DNA from 3 places in the Streptomyces liliifuscus genome. Region 2 is predicted to be linked to each of the others. Evidence: riboswitches for the same ligand, from Rfam matches in the RefSeq annotation. Region 2 holds a riboswitch; each other region holds the start of a gene.
The links. Region 2 has a riboswitch for S-adenosylmethionine ahead of JEQ17_RS33720 (aminotransferase class V-fold PLP-dependent enzyme). Riboswitches for the same ligand answer to the same signal wherever they lie in the genome.
Positions count from the first base shown of each region.

Region 1: it holds a riboswitch for S-adenosylmethionine, as region 2 does, so the genes downstream of both, JEQ17_RS08090 (glutathione S-transferase C-terminal domain-containing protein) here and JEQ17_RS33720 (aminotransferase class V-fold PLP-dependent enzyme) in region 2, are expected to answer to the same signal.
Region 3: it holds a riboswitch for S-adenosylmethionine, as region 2 does, so the genes downstream of both, thrC (threonine synthase) here and JEQ17_RS33720 (aminotransferase class V-fold PLP-dependent enzyme) in region 2, are expected to answer to the same signal.

Region 1 covers NZ_CP066831.1:1,873,959-1,876,211, forward strand. The annotation lists gene JEQ17_RS08085 (LLM class flavin-dependent oxidoreductase) at 1-149, opposite strand, end outside; gene JEQ17_RS50465 (putative leader peptide) at 225-347, opposite strand; SAM riboswitch class IV at 618-763, shown strand; gene JEQ17_RS08090 (glutathione S-transferase C-terminal domain-containing protein) at 973-1,668, shown strand; gene JEQ17_RS08095 (AfsR/SARP family transcriptional regulator) at 1,796-2,253, shown strand, end outside.
Region 2 covers NZ_CP066831.1:7,837,131-7,839,383, reverse strand. The annotation lists gene JEQ17_RS33720 (aminotransferase class V-fold PLP-dependent enzyme) at 1-963, opposite strand, end outside; SAM riboswitch class IV at 1,126-1,242, opposite strand; gene trpD (anthranilate phosphoribosyltransferase) at 1,416-2,253, opposite strand, start outside.
Region 3 covers NZ_CP066831.1:5,017,266-5,019,518, forward strand. The annotation lists gene thrC (threonine synthase) at 79-1,383, opposite strand; SAM riboswitch class I at 1,401-1,558, opposite strand; gene JEQ17_RS21190 (glucosyl-3-phosphoglycerate synthase) at 1,775-2,253, shown strand, end outside.

The DNA of each region.
Region 1 (2,253 bases), 6.0 Mb from region 2:
ACGAGGTCGGCCCAGTACTCGGCGGTGAACAGTTCCCGGGGCCGGGCCACCGGTTCGCGCCAGGCGGCGGGGTGCCAGCCGGCGCCGTCGAGCGCCACGGCGAGGTGCAGATGCGCTGAAGAGGGCAGGACAGAAGGTGCTGAGGACACGAGAGGTGTGCCTTCCTGATCGACCGTACGAGAAAGCCGGCCCTCACCGGAGGGCGCGGCCGCGTGGGATACAGGTCAGGAGCAACAGAGCGCGCCGGCAACGCGCAGCAGGTCGATGTGCGGCCGGGAGTAGAGGCGTACGCGATGGAGCGGGGCGGCCTTCGGGACGCCGCGGCGGGACACGGTTCGCGCTCGCACCTGCGTCACCTCCGCCCTTCCGGCCCGGCGGACGGGCGTCCGGCCGACCTCGCGTTCGCGGGCCCTCGATCGGGCACCGCCTCGTCGTCAACGGGCACAACAGTACGGCTGTGCCTTTTCTTCCTGCCATGGGGAGAGCTTTGTTGGCGGGACCCTCATCACGAGTCATCACGAGGTGCGAACCCGGTCCGGCGGCTCCGGCGGCCGGATGCCCAGCTGTTGAGACGCCGTCTTGACGGTCACGCTGAGCGCATCAACACTGACGGAGACGGTCACGATTGCCAGCGCCCGTCGTGCGGGGAATCCCCGTTCGTGCGGTCATCGGCCCCGGCCCGCTGGCAGGCAACCCTTCCACCGCGACGGGGTGCCCCGGGTGACGACCGGGTTCCGCCGGAGCGGCGGGGCAAGCGTGGTCTCGCGTCTCGCGAGCCCCGACGGCAGGACCGGTGGGAATGTTCAGGAACGGCTTGACGAGGCGCCTGCACATCGATTTGTCGCGTGTCTCCAGCGCTTACTGATCCGCTACACGTCCGACCGATCCGGACCTGTACGGCCGCGCAGTCACTCCGTTCCGCCACTGGCGCCCACGAGGCGGCCAGGGCCTCCGCGTTCCCCCTGGAGAGTCATGCCCGAGACAGTTTCCCGCGGTTCCAGCAGCACTGACACCTTCACGTCGGCGGCCTCCCGTGCGGCCGCCGCCCACTCGACCGGCCGTGGCACGGCCGTCGGCGGCACGTCCGTCCCCGGTCCGGCCGCCCGTCCGCACCGCTTCCGCGGCCGTATCGGCGTCGGTCTCGCGGGCGGTTTCTACCCGGCGCCGCACCGCTATCAGCTGTATCTGTCCGAGGCCTGTCCCTACTCGGGGCGCGTGGCGGTCGTCCTCGACCTGCTCGGCCTCAAGGGCTCGCTCACCACCACCCTTCTGAAGCTCCCCGCCGAGACGCCCGAGGCCTTCGCATCGCTGCGCGGCTCCTACGAGGCGACCTGGCACCACTACGACGGTCCGCTCACCGCGCCCGCGCTGTGCGACCGCTGGAGCGGACGCGTCGTCAGCAACCACGCGCCCGACATCCTCCGCGACCTCGCCGGCCTGGTCGCCGACGGGGCATGCGAGTCCGCACTGGACCGGCTCGACCGGCAACTCGCGCGCCACCCCTATGTGTTGGGCGACGAGCTCGGCACCGCGGACCGGGACCTCTGGGTGACGCTCACCCACCTCGACCACTTCGACGCGGCCGGCGCCCTCGCCGCGTACCGCCACATCGAGGAGTACGTACGACGCCTCGGCGATCACCCGGACCTCTGCGTCGACGAACGCTGAGCGCAGGCACACGGCCAGGTGTGACAACTGCGCGGCAGTGGGCCGGAATACCCCTTCCGGATATGCCGATGAGGGAGATAGAGAAAGGGAATAGTGAGGGAGTTGTAAAACGGCGGGTGGGGGACGCATGCGCATTCAGGTACTCGGGCCGGTCTGCGCCTGGCGGGACGGCATCCGCCTCGACCTCGGTTCACCACAGCGCCGCGCGGTGCTCGCCCTGCTCGCCGTGTCCCGCGGACAGCAACTGCCGTTCTTCGGACTCGCGGACGCGCTGTGGGGCGAGCGCCCGCCGGCGACCGCTTCGAACGTCGTCCAGACCCACATCAAGCACCTGCGCCACCTGCTGGAACCGGACCGGCCGCCACGCGCCCGCAGCGCGGTGCTCCCCCGGCTCGGCGACGGCTACGCGCTGCGCGTCCCGTACGACGCCATCGACCTGCTGCACTTCAGGGACCTGGTCGCCGGGGCGGTGACCGTACGACGGGACGGGCGGGGCGGCGGCCAGGAGCGGGCCGCCGCGCTGCTGACCGAGGCGCTCGGGCTGTGGCAGCAACCACCCCTCGCGGACCTGCCCTTCCTCTCCGC
Region 2 (2,253 bases):
GGCGACCAGCGTGTCGAAGCCGGCCTCGGTGAGGGCCTTGCAGGCGGAGGCGATGGAGTAGGCGCCGATGACGTTGGGCGACCCGGCCTCGTGCCGTGCGGCGCTCTCGTGCCACTCGACGTCTACGCCGCCGTCCACCCGCCGCGAGACCTTCCTCGAGGCGCCCCCGCCCGCGAGGTACGGCTCGGCCTCGGTCAGCCAGTCGGCGCGTCCGGCGAGGACACCCGAGCCGAAGGGCGCGTACAGCTTGTGCCCGGAGAAGGCGACCCAGTCGACGTCCAACTCCCGTACGGACACGGGGTGGTGGGGCGCGAGCTGGGCGGCGTCCAGCACGATCCGGGCGCCGTGCGTGTGCGCGGCGGCGGCCAGTTCCCGTACGGGCCACAGCTCGCCGGTGACGTTCGACGCGCCCGTGACACACACCAGCGCCGGCCCGTGGGGGTCCCGCTCGGCGAGCGCCCGCTCCAGCGTGGCGACGGCCTCGCCCGGGGTGCGCGGGGCGTTGAGGTAGGTGACGCGGGCGTCCCGCCACGGGAGCAGCGACGCGTGGTGCTCGGTCTCGAAGACGAAGACCTGGCAGTCGGCGGGCAGGGCGGCGGCGAGGAGGTTGAGCGAGTCGGTGGTGGACCGGGTGAAGACGACCTGGTCGCCGTCACGGCAGTCGAGGAACTCCTCGACGGTCCTGCGGGCGTTCTCGAACAGGTCGGTGGACAGCTGGGAGAGGTACCCGGCCCCGCGGTGCACGCTCCCGTAGTACGGGGCGTACGCGGCCACGTCGTCCCACACCCGCTGCAGGGCAGGGGCGCTGGCGGCGTAGTCGAGCGCGGCGTAGGTGACCTCACCGCCGGTGACGAGCGGGACGGTGACGTCCCGTCCCAGCACGGGCAGCGACGCGGAGGTGTCGCAGCAGACGGCCTGGTCGGTGGCAGCGGCAGCGGTGGGGGCAGTGGTGGAAACAGACATGGCGAACTCCTGTGAGGCAGGCGGGAACACCACGCGAGCTGATGGAGCTCAAGCGTGGGTGAAGGTGAAAAGGGGTGTGCGGAGGCGGGGCTCTACGCCCTATCGCATTCGCTTGCTCACAGAAGGCTCCCTCGGACGACCAGGACCCCTGGTGATGCGAGGGGTCCGCGCTTGCCGTAGACCTCACTGCCTACGGCCTGGTCTTCACCCGGGGCACCCCGCCACGGACGGAGGGTTGCCGGACAGTCGGCCGGGGCCTGATGACTGTCGCTCATGACCTGCCTGCATCTTGCCACACGATCACCCGGACGCAACCCGGCCGTCCGGATACCGGGACGACGGGGAGGCGCCCCTAAAAGGGGCGCGGGGAACTGCGCGATCTTTTAGGGGCGCGGGGAACTGCGCGACCAGCCCCCGCCGGCCCGCACCCGACAAACACACGCGGCCGGCGGCTACGCGTTCGTCGCCGCCACCCATCGCTCCAGCGTCGCCTTCGCCGCCCCGGAGTCGATCGCGGCCGCGGCCTTCACCATCCCCGCCCGGAGCTGGTCCGCGAGCGGCCCGTCCCCCGGCGTCAGTGCCACCAGCGCCGCGGCCGAGTTCAGCAGCACGGCGTCCCGTACGGGCCCGGTCTCCCCGTTCAGCAGCCGCCGGGCCACATCCGCGTTGTACGAGGCGTCGGCCCCCCGCAACGCCTCCACGGGCACCAGCTCGATCCCCACGTCACGCGGATCGAACGACTCCTCGCGCACCTTTCCGTCCCGTACGACCCACACCCGGGACGTGGCGGTCGTCGTCAGCTCGTCCAGGCCGTCGTCGCCGCGGAAGACGAGCGAGGAGTTGCCGCGCTCGGCGAACACACCGGCCATGATCGGCGCCATCCGGGGATCGGCACACCCGACGGCCTGCGCCTTCACCTTCGCCGGATTGGTCAGCGGACCGAGCGCGTTGAAGACCGTACGGATCCCCAACTGCCCACGCGCGGCACCCGCGTAGCGCATCGCGGGGTGGAACTTCGCCGCGAAGCAGAAGGTGATCCCGGCCGTCTCGGCGACCTGGGCCACCCGGTGTGTCGGCAGCTCCAGATTGACCCCGAGCTTCTCCAGCACGTCGGACGCCCCGGAGGCCGAGGAGGCCGCCCGGTTGCCGTGCTTGACGACCTTGGCGCCCGTACCGGCGATGACGATCGCCGACATGGTGGAGATGTTGACGGTCTTCGCCCCGTCGCCGCCCGTACCGACGATGTCGACGGTCTCCCCCGGCACCTCGATCACGTTCGCGTGCTCGTAC
Region 3 (2,253 bases), 2.8 Mb from region 2:
AACTGCGCAGTCTTTTGCTTTCAGGGGCGCGGGGAACTGCGCGACCAGCCCCCACGGCCCGCAGCGAAGGAACAACGACTAACCGAGCCCAGCCTCACGGAAAGAGTCCAGGTTCGGCCGGATCGTCGCAGTCAGCCCCGTGTCGGAAGCAACCGCGTCCAGGGTCTTCAGACCATCACCGGTGTTGAGCACAACAGTGGTCAGACTCGGATCCAGCAGACCGTTCTCGATCAGCTTCTTCGCCACCCCCACCGTCACACCACCGGCGGTCTCCGCGAAGATCCCCTCGGTCCGCGCGAGCAACTTGATCGCGTCGACCACCTGCTCGTCGTTCACGTCCTCCACGGCCCCACCCGTACGCCGGGCGATATCGAGAACGTAAGGACCGTCCGCCGGGTTTCCGATGGCGAGCGACTTGGCGATCGTGTTCGGCTTCTGCGGCCGTACGACGTCGTGCCCGGCCTTGTACGCCACGGACACCGGCGAGCAGCCCTCGGCCTGCGCACCGAAGATCTTGTACGGCTTGTCCTCGACGAGCCCGAGCTTGATCAGCTCCTGGAGCCCCTTGTCGATCTTCGTGAGCTGCGACCCGGAGGCGATCGGGACGACGAGCTGGTCCGGCAGCTGCCAGCCGAGCTGCTCGCAGATCTCGTACGCCAGGGTCTTGGACCCCTCCGCGTAGTACGGCCGCAGGTTGACGTTGACGAAGCCCCAGCCCTCGCCGGCCGGGTCACCGATCAGCTCGGAGCAGAAGCGGTTCACGTCGTCGTAGTTGCCCTCGATGCCGACGAGCTCGCCGCCGTAGACCGCGGCCATGACGACCTTGCCCTGCTCCAGGTCGTGCGGGATGAACACGCAGGAACGGAAGCCGGCGCGCGCGGCGGCGGCGCCCACCGCACCGGCGAGGTTGCCGGTGGAGGAGCAGGAGAGGGTGGTGAAGCCGAAGGCACGCGCGGCCTCAAGCGCCTGGGCGACGACCCGGTCCTTGAAGGAGTGCGTCGGGTTGCCCGAGTCGTCCTTCACGAAGAGCTTGCCGGCCTCGACACCCAGCTCGCGCGCCAGGTTGTCGGCCTGGACGAGCTTGGTCCAGCCGGGGTTGATGTTGGGCTTGTCGGCCACGTCCGCGGGGACGGGCAGCAGTGGCGCGTAGCGCCAGATGTTCGCGGGGCCCGCTTCGATCCGCTTGCGGAGCTCCTCGGTGTCGTAGGCCGAGAAGTCGTACGCGATCTCCAGCGGGCCGAAACACTCCTCGCAGGCGAAGACCGGACCGAGCGGGACGCGGTGGCCGCATTCGCGGCAGGAAAGCGCGGCGGCCGGGCCGAGGTCGACGGAGTTCGCGGCGGGGGTGGAGTTCGTGGTGCTTGCAACTGTCTGCGCAGCCATGGAGGCGAGGCCCTTTCTCCTCATCTTCCTCACGACGCACTTCGCCGTGAGACGGATTTGGCACCTTCCCTAGCCGGGAGCCTCGCTGCGCTGATCGACGATGATCAGGACGAGACCGGCTGGAGGGTTGCCGGGGCTTCAACGGGCCGTATCCCTCTGCCCCTCTGGATGAGCGGTATTCAGTTGTGGTTTTGGTCGTGCTTCTGGTCGTGCTTTTGGTTGTACACGCAACGACCCCCGACATGCGATGGTCATCAGCGTTGTTCAAGACTGTAACCGAAGGCCTGGATGGTGGAGAGAGCCGTCCGAACCGCGAGATGACAGTGACGCAACCCACACTGCAGGCCGCGGCGGGCACACGCATCCCAATGAACGCAAGGGAGAGCCGCACGTGCTGGAAGACGTCGAGCGCTGGCTGAGCACGCGCTCCTGGTCCGTCGAGGACCGCCCGCTCAAGCAACTCATCGCCGCGAAGCGTGCCACCGGCTCCACGGTGAGTGTCGTACTGCCCGCGCTCAACGAGGAGGAGACCGTCGGCGAGATCGTCGCGATCATCCGCCGTGAGCTGATGACCAGGAAGGTGCCGCTCGTCGACGAGATCGTGGTGATCGACTCGGGTTCGACGGACCGTACCTCCGAGGTCGCCGCCGAGGCGGGTGCTCGTGTCGTGCACCGGGACGAGATCCTGCCCCGGCTGCCGGCCGTCCCCGGCAAGGGCGAGGTGCTGTGGCGCTCGCTCCTCGTCACCCGCGGGGACATCGTGGCCTTCGTCGACGCGGACCTGAAGGAGTTCTCGGCGGACTTCGTCTCCGGGATCGTCGGCCCGCTGCTCACCGAACCGGGCGTGGACCTCGTCAAGGCGATGTACGA